One region of the Rhizobium sp. CIAT894 genome, then DNA from elsewhere that is predicted to be linked to it. Evidence: riboswitches for the same ligand, from Rfam matches in the RefSeq annotation. Region 1 holds a riboswitch; the other holds the start of a gene.
The links. Region 1 has a riboswitch for thiamine pyrophosphate ahead of RHEC894_RS20230 (HMP/thiamine-binding protein). Riboswitches for the same ligand answer to the same signal wherever they lie in the genome.
Positions count from the first base shown of each region.

Region 2: it holds a riboswitch for thiamine pyrophosphate, as region 1 does, so the genes downstream of both, thiM (hydroxyethylthiazole kinase) here and RHEC894_RS20230 (HMP/thiamine-binding protein) in region 1, are expected to answer to the same signal.

Region 1 is NZ_CP020947.1:4,119,419-4,122,820, reverse strand. It holds gene RHEC894_RS20240 (ABC transporter ATP-binding protein) at 36-848, opposite strand; gene RHEC894_RS20235 (ABC transporter permease) at 845-1,651, opposite strand; partial or broken gene RHEC894_RS20230 (HMP/thiamine-binding protein) at 1,669-1,785, opposite strand; TPP riboswitch at 1,776-1,889, opposite strand; gene RHEC894_RS20225 (NAD(P)H-dependent oxidoreductase) at 2,054-2,629, opposite strand; gene soxR (redox-sensitive transcriptional activator SoxR) at 2,712-3,176, shown strand.
Region 2 is NZ_CP020951.1:316,111-319,512, reverse strand. It holds gene RHEC894_RS27885 (ABC transporter substrate-binding protein) at 1-1,155, opposite strand, end outside; gene RHEC894_RS27880 (DUF1349 domain-containing protein) at 1,384-1,968, shown strand; TPP riboswitch at 2,097-2,193, shown strand; gene thiM (hydroxyethylthiazole kinase) at 2,245-3,048, shown strand; gene thiE (thiamine phosphate synthase) at 3,045-3,402, shown strand, end outside.

The DNA of each region.
Region 1 (3,402 bases):
TGCCGAAAAATGTGAGCGGTTTTCGGCATCATGCTCTAACTCTTTAAATGAGAACAGGATTCGGATTTTAGGCCGACCGGCCTGAAATCATCCTGTTCCAGCGGATGCAGCAGGGTTTGCAGGATTTCGGTTTCGATCGCCTGGGCCGCCGCCGAGCCGAGATCGGCAATGCTTCTCGGGCGGGGCAGAGGAACGTGGAATTCGCGTATGATACGCGCCGGACGGGCCGAAAGCACGTAGATGCGGTCGGAGAGGAATACGGCTTCCCGGACGTCGTGGGTGATCAGCAGCGCCGTCCAGCGGTGTTCGGTCCACATGCCCTGCAGCCATTCCTGAATCTGCATGCGGGTCAGCGCGTCGAGCGCGCCGAAAGGCTCGTCGAGCAACAGCATGTCCTGGCTCTGCACGACGGTGCGCAGCAGGGCGGCGCGCTGGCGCATGCCGCCCGATAGTTCGGAGGGATAATGGCGTTCGAAGCCGGCAAGACCGAAACTTTCGAACAGCGACGCCACGGCGGCGCGGGCGGCCCGGCGGCTCATGCCCCGCACCTCGAGGCCGAGTGCCGCATTGTCGATGATCCGGCGCCAGGGCATCAGCGCATCGCGCTGCGGCATGAAGGCGAAGGAATGCGGCGCCTGTTCCAGCGGCGCGCCGTTGAAAAGCAAGGCGCCGGAATCGGCACGCAGCGCCTGCGTCAGCAATCGCAATATCGTCGATTTTCCGGAGCCGGATGGGCCGACGATCGAAACGAACTCACCGTTCGCGACGGTGAGCGAAATATCGCCCAGAACCTGCATGCCGTCGAAGGACTTCGAAATCTTGCGCAGTTCAACCATTGCATCGCTCATCGGCGCCGCTCCCCGGATGGCTGCCAGGGCATGACGAGGCGCTCGATCAACAGCGTCAGCCCGAAAAGGCAGAGTGTCAGAACGGCGCTGACGAGGACGGCGGCGAGCACGAGGTCGGGACGGAAATTGTTCTTGGCGTTGAGAATATAAATGCCGAGGCCGCGGGCGGCACCGGCATATTCGGCAAAGATCGCGCCGACGACGGCATAGGTGATCGAGATCCTCAGGCCGGCGAAGAAATAGGGCAGCGCAGAGGGAAGCCGAGCCAGGCGGAAAATCCGCCAGCGGCTTGCCTTCATCGAGTTCAGCAATTCGGCGATGTCGCGGTCGGTCGATTCATAACCCTGCAGCAGGGCGACGAGCAGCGGAAAGAAGGTGACGAGCGCCACCAGCAGGATCTTCGGCACGAGACCGAAACCGAACCAGAGGACGACAAGAGGGGCGATTGCCACCAGCGGCAGGGTCTGACTGGCGATGAAGACCGGCAGCAACGCCCGGCGCATGAAGGGCATGAAATCCATGAGGATCGACGCGGCGAAGGCGAAGGCAAGCGACAGCGCGAAACCGCCAAGTGTCGCCCCAAGCGTCGGCCAGGTGTTCGCTATCAGCGCCTCGCGGTTCAACCAGCCCTGGATGACGATGCGCGAAGGCGCCGGCAGGATCGACGGTTTGATGCCGGAGAGATCGACATAGATTTCCCATGCCGCCAGAAAGGCGCAGCCGGCGAGAAAGGCGGGCATGCCCCGGATGAGAGCGGCGAGGAGTGCGGCAAGGCGCGAATCCGATGGTTGCGACGATGTCATCAGCGTTCGATTTCAGCGTCGCTCTCGATGCGCAGCCGGTTGCGATAGGGATCGGGCGCCTTGATGGCATCGAGAATGATGCCGACGAAACTGCCGGACATCGGATAGAGTGATATTTGTGCGCCTGAGAACATCCGAACCTCGCTCCGCTGGCATTACCCAGATCAGCTTTGAAGGGTCCGGACGCTTGCGCCTCACATCTCAGCCCCGGCGATACGGAGCTCCCCTGTTAATCGGCGCGGAAATTATCACCGGGGTTTTCTTCCCGCAACCGCAAAATTGCCGACCCGTCCGCGTGGCCGGGATGAGGCTGGCATGATGGGAAAACACCCGGACGGAGGTCCTGTCCGGGTGTCCCCAGAGGTTCCGTACCTGCCGGGAACGGAACCGCAGCCCTCTGCCTCAGGCAGCGATGTCGGCATAGGGACGATCGCTCCGCGCGGCAATCAGCGCCCGGGTCCACCATTCCAGCTGCGCCATCATCCGGTCGAGCGCGTGCAGGGCGTCGCTCGGGTCATGAAGCCGTCCGGCCGCGTCGAAGCGGTTCCATGGCGCGGAAAAGCTGACCGAATCGCGGATGGTGACGGCGTGCAGTTCGGCAAAGACGAGGCGCAGCTGCTCGACCGCGCGCAGGCCGCCCGATATGCCGCCGTAACAAACGAAGGCGACCGGCTTGCCCTGCCATGGCTCGAAAAACAGATCGATGGTCGATTTCAACGACGCGGTGAAGCTGTGATTATATTCCGGCGTGACGATGATGAAGGCGTCGGCCATGCCGAGCCGCCCGGCGAGCCTGTCGATTTCAGGATGCGCCGTTTCACGGCTGGACGGCAGCGCAAATTCGAGCGGGTCGATGATGTCGATATCGAATTGCGGGAAGCGGGCGCTTTCCCCTGTCAGCCATTTGACCACCCTCTCGCAGATGCGGCCCTTTCTCGTACTTCCGTAGATCACCGCCAGCCTGATGGATGTTTTCATGCGTTGCTCCTCTCGCGATTGGGCTTTACGACCGCTGGAGCAAGCGTTATAAAACCTCAACTAATCTTGAGGTCAAGAGGCGATGGAGACAATTCCTACAGTGCCGCTCGGCAAGCTCCTGACGGTCGGCGAGGTGGCTGAGCGCAGCGGCCTTGCCGTCTCGGCGCTGCATTTTTACGAAACCAAGGGACTGATCTCCAGCATTCGCAGCCGTGGCAACCAGCGCCGCTACGGGCGCGACGTGCTTCGCCGGCTCGGGATCATCAAGGTGGCGCAGCGTGTCGGCATTCCGCTTGCGGAAATCCAGGCCGCGTTCGAATCGCTGCCGCAGGGACGCACGCCGACGGCCACCGACTGGCAGACGCTGTCGGCCCGCTGGAAGGACGATCTCGACGCGCGAATCAGCCAGCTCAGCCTGCTGCGCGACCGCCTGACCGGCTGCATCGGCTGCGGTTGCCTGTCGGTCGATAGCTGTCCGCTGCGCAATCCCGGCGACCGGCTCGGCAAAGAAGGGCCGGGGGCTCGGCTTCTGGAGGCCGAAAGCTAAGCCTGGCCTTGCCGGAACCAAACGCCCGCGGAAAGATCGATACGCGCCTTTCTTTCGGCCGGCGCGCTCATATGTTAAGGGCGAATGGCGCAACCGGCGGCATTGTCCGCTCGGCATGTCGCGCAAAAGTGCGCAGCAGTTTTGCGATCAAAACCAAAGACCTGGATGATTTTTGGGCCGGGTCGGCCTAAATCTGAATCCTGTTCTAAATTCTAGAGTTGGAGCA
Region 2 (3,402 bases), on a different replicon from region 1:
GGCAAGCTTCAGATATTCGGCGGCGACCTGCGCCATCTTGTAGTGGAATTCGTACTGGCGGCTGGTCAGGATGCGGATCGGCTCGCCGTTATAACCGGCCTTCTTGGCGGCAGCTGCCGCCCCTTCCGGATCGGCGACATTATAGGCGCCCTCGACGCCGGCATCCGTCGACCAGGCAAAGGTCTTCGGGTAGACGGCGCCGTCGAGCGCATAAAAATCCTTGCTGCCGAAGGCCGCGGCCAGCATGTCTTCCATGCTGAGCGCCTGGCGGATCGCCTTGCGGACCTCGACATTCCCAGCGACACCTTCCTTCGTGTTGAAGACGAAAACAGGATAACCGAAGGGCTTGAGCATGACCGGCTGCGAGGCGGTGGAGGCCTTCAGCTTGTCGTAGGATTCGACCGGGATCGAATCGACATAATCATACTGGCCGGAGATGGCGGCCTCGACGCGAGTGTTCGGGTCCGGCACCGGCACGAAGCGGATTTCATCGAGATATTGATGGCGGGCGCCGCCATAACCATTGCTGTCGCCTTCGCGGGACTTGTAGCCATCGAAGCGGACGAGCTGGATATACTGGTCGGCCTTGCGCTCCTTCAGCATATAGGGACCGGTGCCGATGAATTCCTTCATCGGCTCGTCCTGCTTTTCCGAGGGGATGATGATCGCGGCCGAATTGTTGAAAGCAAGCAGCGAAGTCAGCGGCGCATAGGGCTGCTTCAGCGTGATGGTGACGGTGGAGGCATCGCCAGCAGTGATCTTGTCGATGAAGCCGGCCACCTGCTTGCCACGCGAGGCGATCTTCATCCAGCGGTTCAGCGAGGCGACGACATCATCCGAGGTCATGTCGCTATTGTCGTGGAACTTGATGCCGGTCCTGAGCCTGATCGTATAGGTTTTGCCGTCGGCGCTGATCTCGGGCAGGCTTTCGGCCAGAAGCGGCGTGACGTTCCAGCTCTTGTCGAACGTGTAGAGCGTTTCGAAAATATGCTGGGTGACGATGCCGACGAGATCGGCCGTCGAAGACATCGGATCGAGCGTCGGCGGTTCACCGATCGTCGCGACATTGATAACGCCGCCCTTTTCCTGGGCAAGTAGGGTGGAAGGCAAAGCGACGAGCGCAGTGCCGAGCAGGAATGCGACCAGTGTTTTCATGTGACGGCTCCCGTTTAGTTCCATTATTATGCAATTCATCTTTTTGTAACAGAATAAGAACTGGATCGATCCTGTCAAGCGCGGGCGATGGAATATGCAGCCGCGGATAGCGCGACGTCGAAAAAACACCATCGTCGGCTGCGGCTGGCTGCGCTGCGCGAAAGCGGTGTGATATGCCAACGTCAGGCGATTGCTTGCGGTGAGGCTTCAACGGAACGAGAGAACGGGATGAGCATCGATTTCAACAAAGGAAAATGGCTGAACGAGCCGGCCAGTTGGCGCGCAGACGAAACCGGCCTCACCCTGACGACCGACGAGAAAACCGATTTCTGGCGCGAAACCCATTACGGCTTCACCCGCGACAACGGCCATTTCCTCGCTTTTCCCACGACCGAGAGCTTCACCGCCCAAATCCGCGTCCAGGGCGAATTCCGCACCCTCTACGACCAAGCCGGCCTGATGGTGCGCCTCGACGAGAAACGCTGGGTAAAGACCGGCGTCGAATTCACCGACGGCGAAGCCTTCCTCAGCACCGTCGTCACCGACGGCAGATCCGACTGGTCGGTGTCCCAGCCCTTCAAGGACCTCGAAGATTTCCACATCCGCGTCACCGTCGCAAACGGCGCAATGCGCATCCAGGCCTCCCGCGACGGCCGCCGCTGGCCGCTGTTGCGGTTAGCGCCGTTTCCGGCCGCAGACCGCTATGAGGTCGGGCCGACGGCCTGCACGCCGGAGCGCAGTGGTTTGACGGTGCGGTTTTCGGAATTTTCGATCGGGGCGGCGATTACGACGGATCTTCATGATTTGAGTTAGCCGGATAGGATGCGATCGGGATTGCATTCCTGAGCAGCAAGTTCACGCCTAAAGCGCAGCCGCAAGGAGAGTACCGGACCCTCATTTTCGATGATGACATCCGCCCCGTTCTCTGCGAAAAAGAGCCCGATGAGAGACAGGGGCGCCCGTCGACAGACGGGCTGAGAAGCACCCTTCGAACCTGAACCGGATAATGCCGGCGGAGGGAGTCGCTCGGGGTCGCGGCTTAGCCCGCACGAATTGCCCCGTGCCCGCCCCCCGCCTGAAAGGGGCCACATGCAGACCAGGACCACACCAGGAGCCATGCTGAAGGCGATGCGCGAAAAGCCGCCGCTCGTTCAGTGCATCACCAATTATGTCGCCATGAACATCGCCGCCAATGTTCTCTTGGCCGCGGGCGCCTCGCCGGCCATGGTGCATGCGGCTGAGGAAGCCGGTGAGTTCGCCGGCATCGCGAGCGCGCTGACCGTCAATATCGGCACGCTGTCGACGCAATGGATCGACGGCATGCAGGCGGCGGCGAAGGCGGCGACCTCGGCCGGCAAACCCTGGGTGCTCGATCCGGTCGCCCATTATGCCACGGCCTTTCGCCGCGACGCGGTCGCCGGTCTGCTGGCGCTCAAGCCCACGATCATCCGCGGCAACGCTTCCGAGATCATCGCGCTTGCCGGCGGCGAGAGCCGCGGCCAGGGCGTCGATAGCCGCGATCCGGTCGAGCAGGCCGAGGGTTCGGCGCGATGGCTGGCCGAGCGGCAGCAGGCGATCGTCGCCGTCACCGGTGCCGTCGATTTCGTCACCGACGGCGAGCGGGCAGTGCGCATAACAGGCGGATCGACCTTGATGCCGCAGGTCACTGCCCTCGGCTGCTCGCTCACCTGCCTCGTCGGCGCCTTTGCCGCCGCGGTGCCCGAGGATCTGTTCGGGGCGACGGTCGCCGCCCTCGCAACCTTCGCCATCGCCGGCGAGGAGGCAGCGCTCGGTGCGGCCGGTCCCGGCTCCTTCGCATGGCGCTTCCTCGACGCGTTGAACGCGCTCGATGCCGAAACGCTCGATGCCCGGGCAAGGATATCGGCGGCATGAAGAGTTTCGACCTTTCGCTCTATCTCGTCCTCGATCCCGATCTCTGCGCCGGGATCGGCATGGTCGAGACGGCGCGGCTTGCCGTTGCGGGCGGCGCGACGATGGTGCAACTGCGCGACAAACATGCCGGCACGGCCGGAATGATCGAGACCGGACGAGCCTTGAAACAGGTGCTTGTTGGCACCGGCGCCCGCCTCATCGTCAACGACGACGTCGAGGCGGCCATCGCCATCGGCGCCGACGGTCTGCATATCGGCCAGGAGGACATGGATGCGGTGAGCGCGCGGGCGATGATCGGTCCCGGGATGATCCTCGGCCTGTCGGTCGAAACCGCAGCGCTTGCCGCTGCCGTCG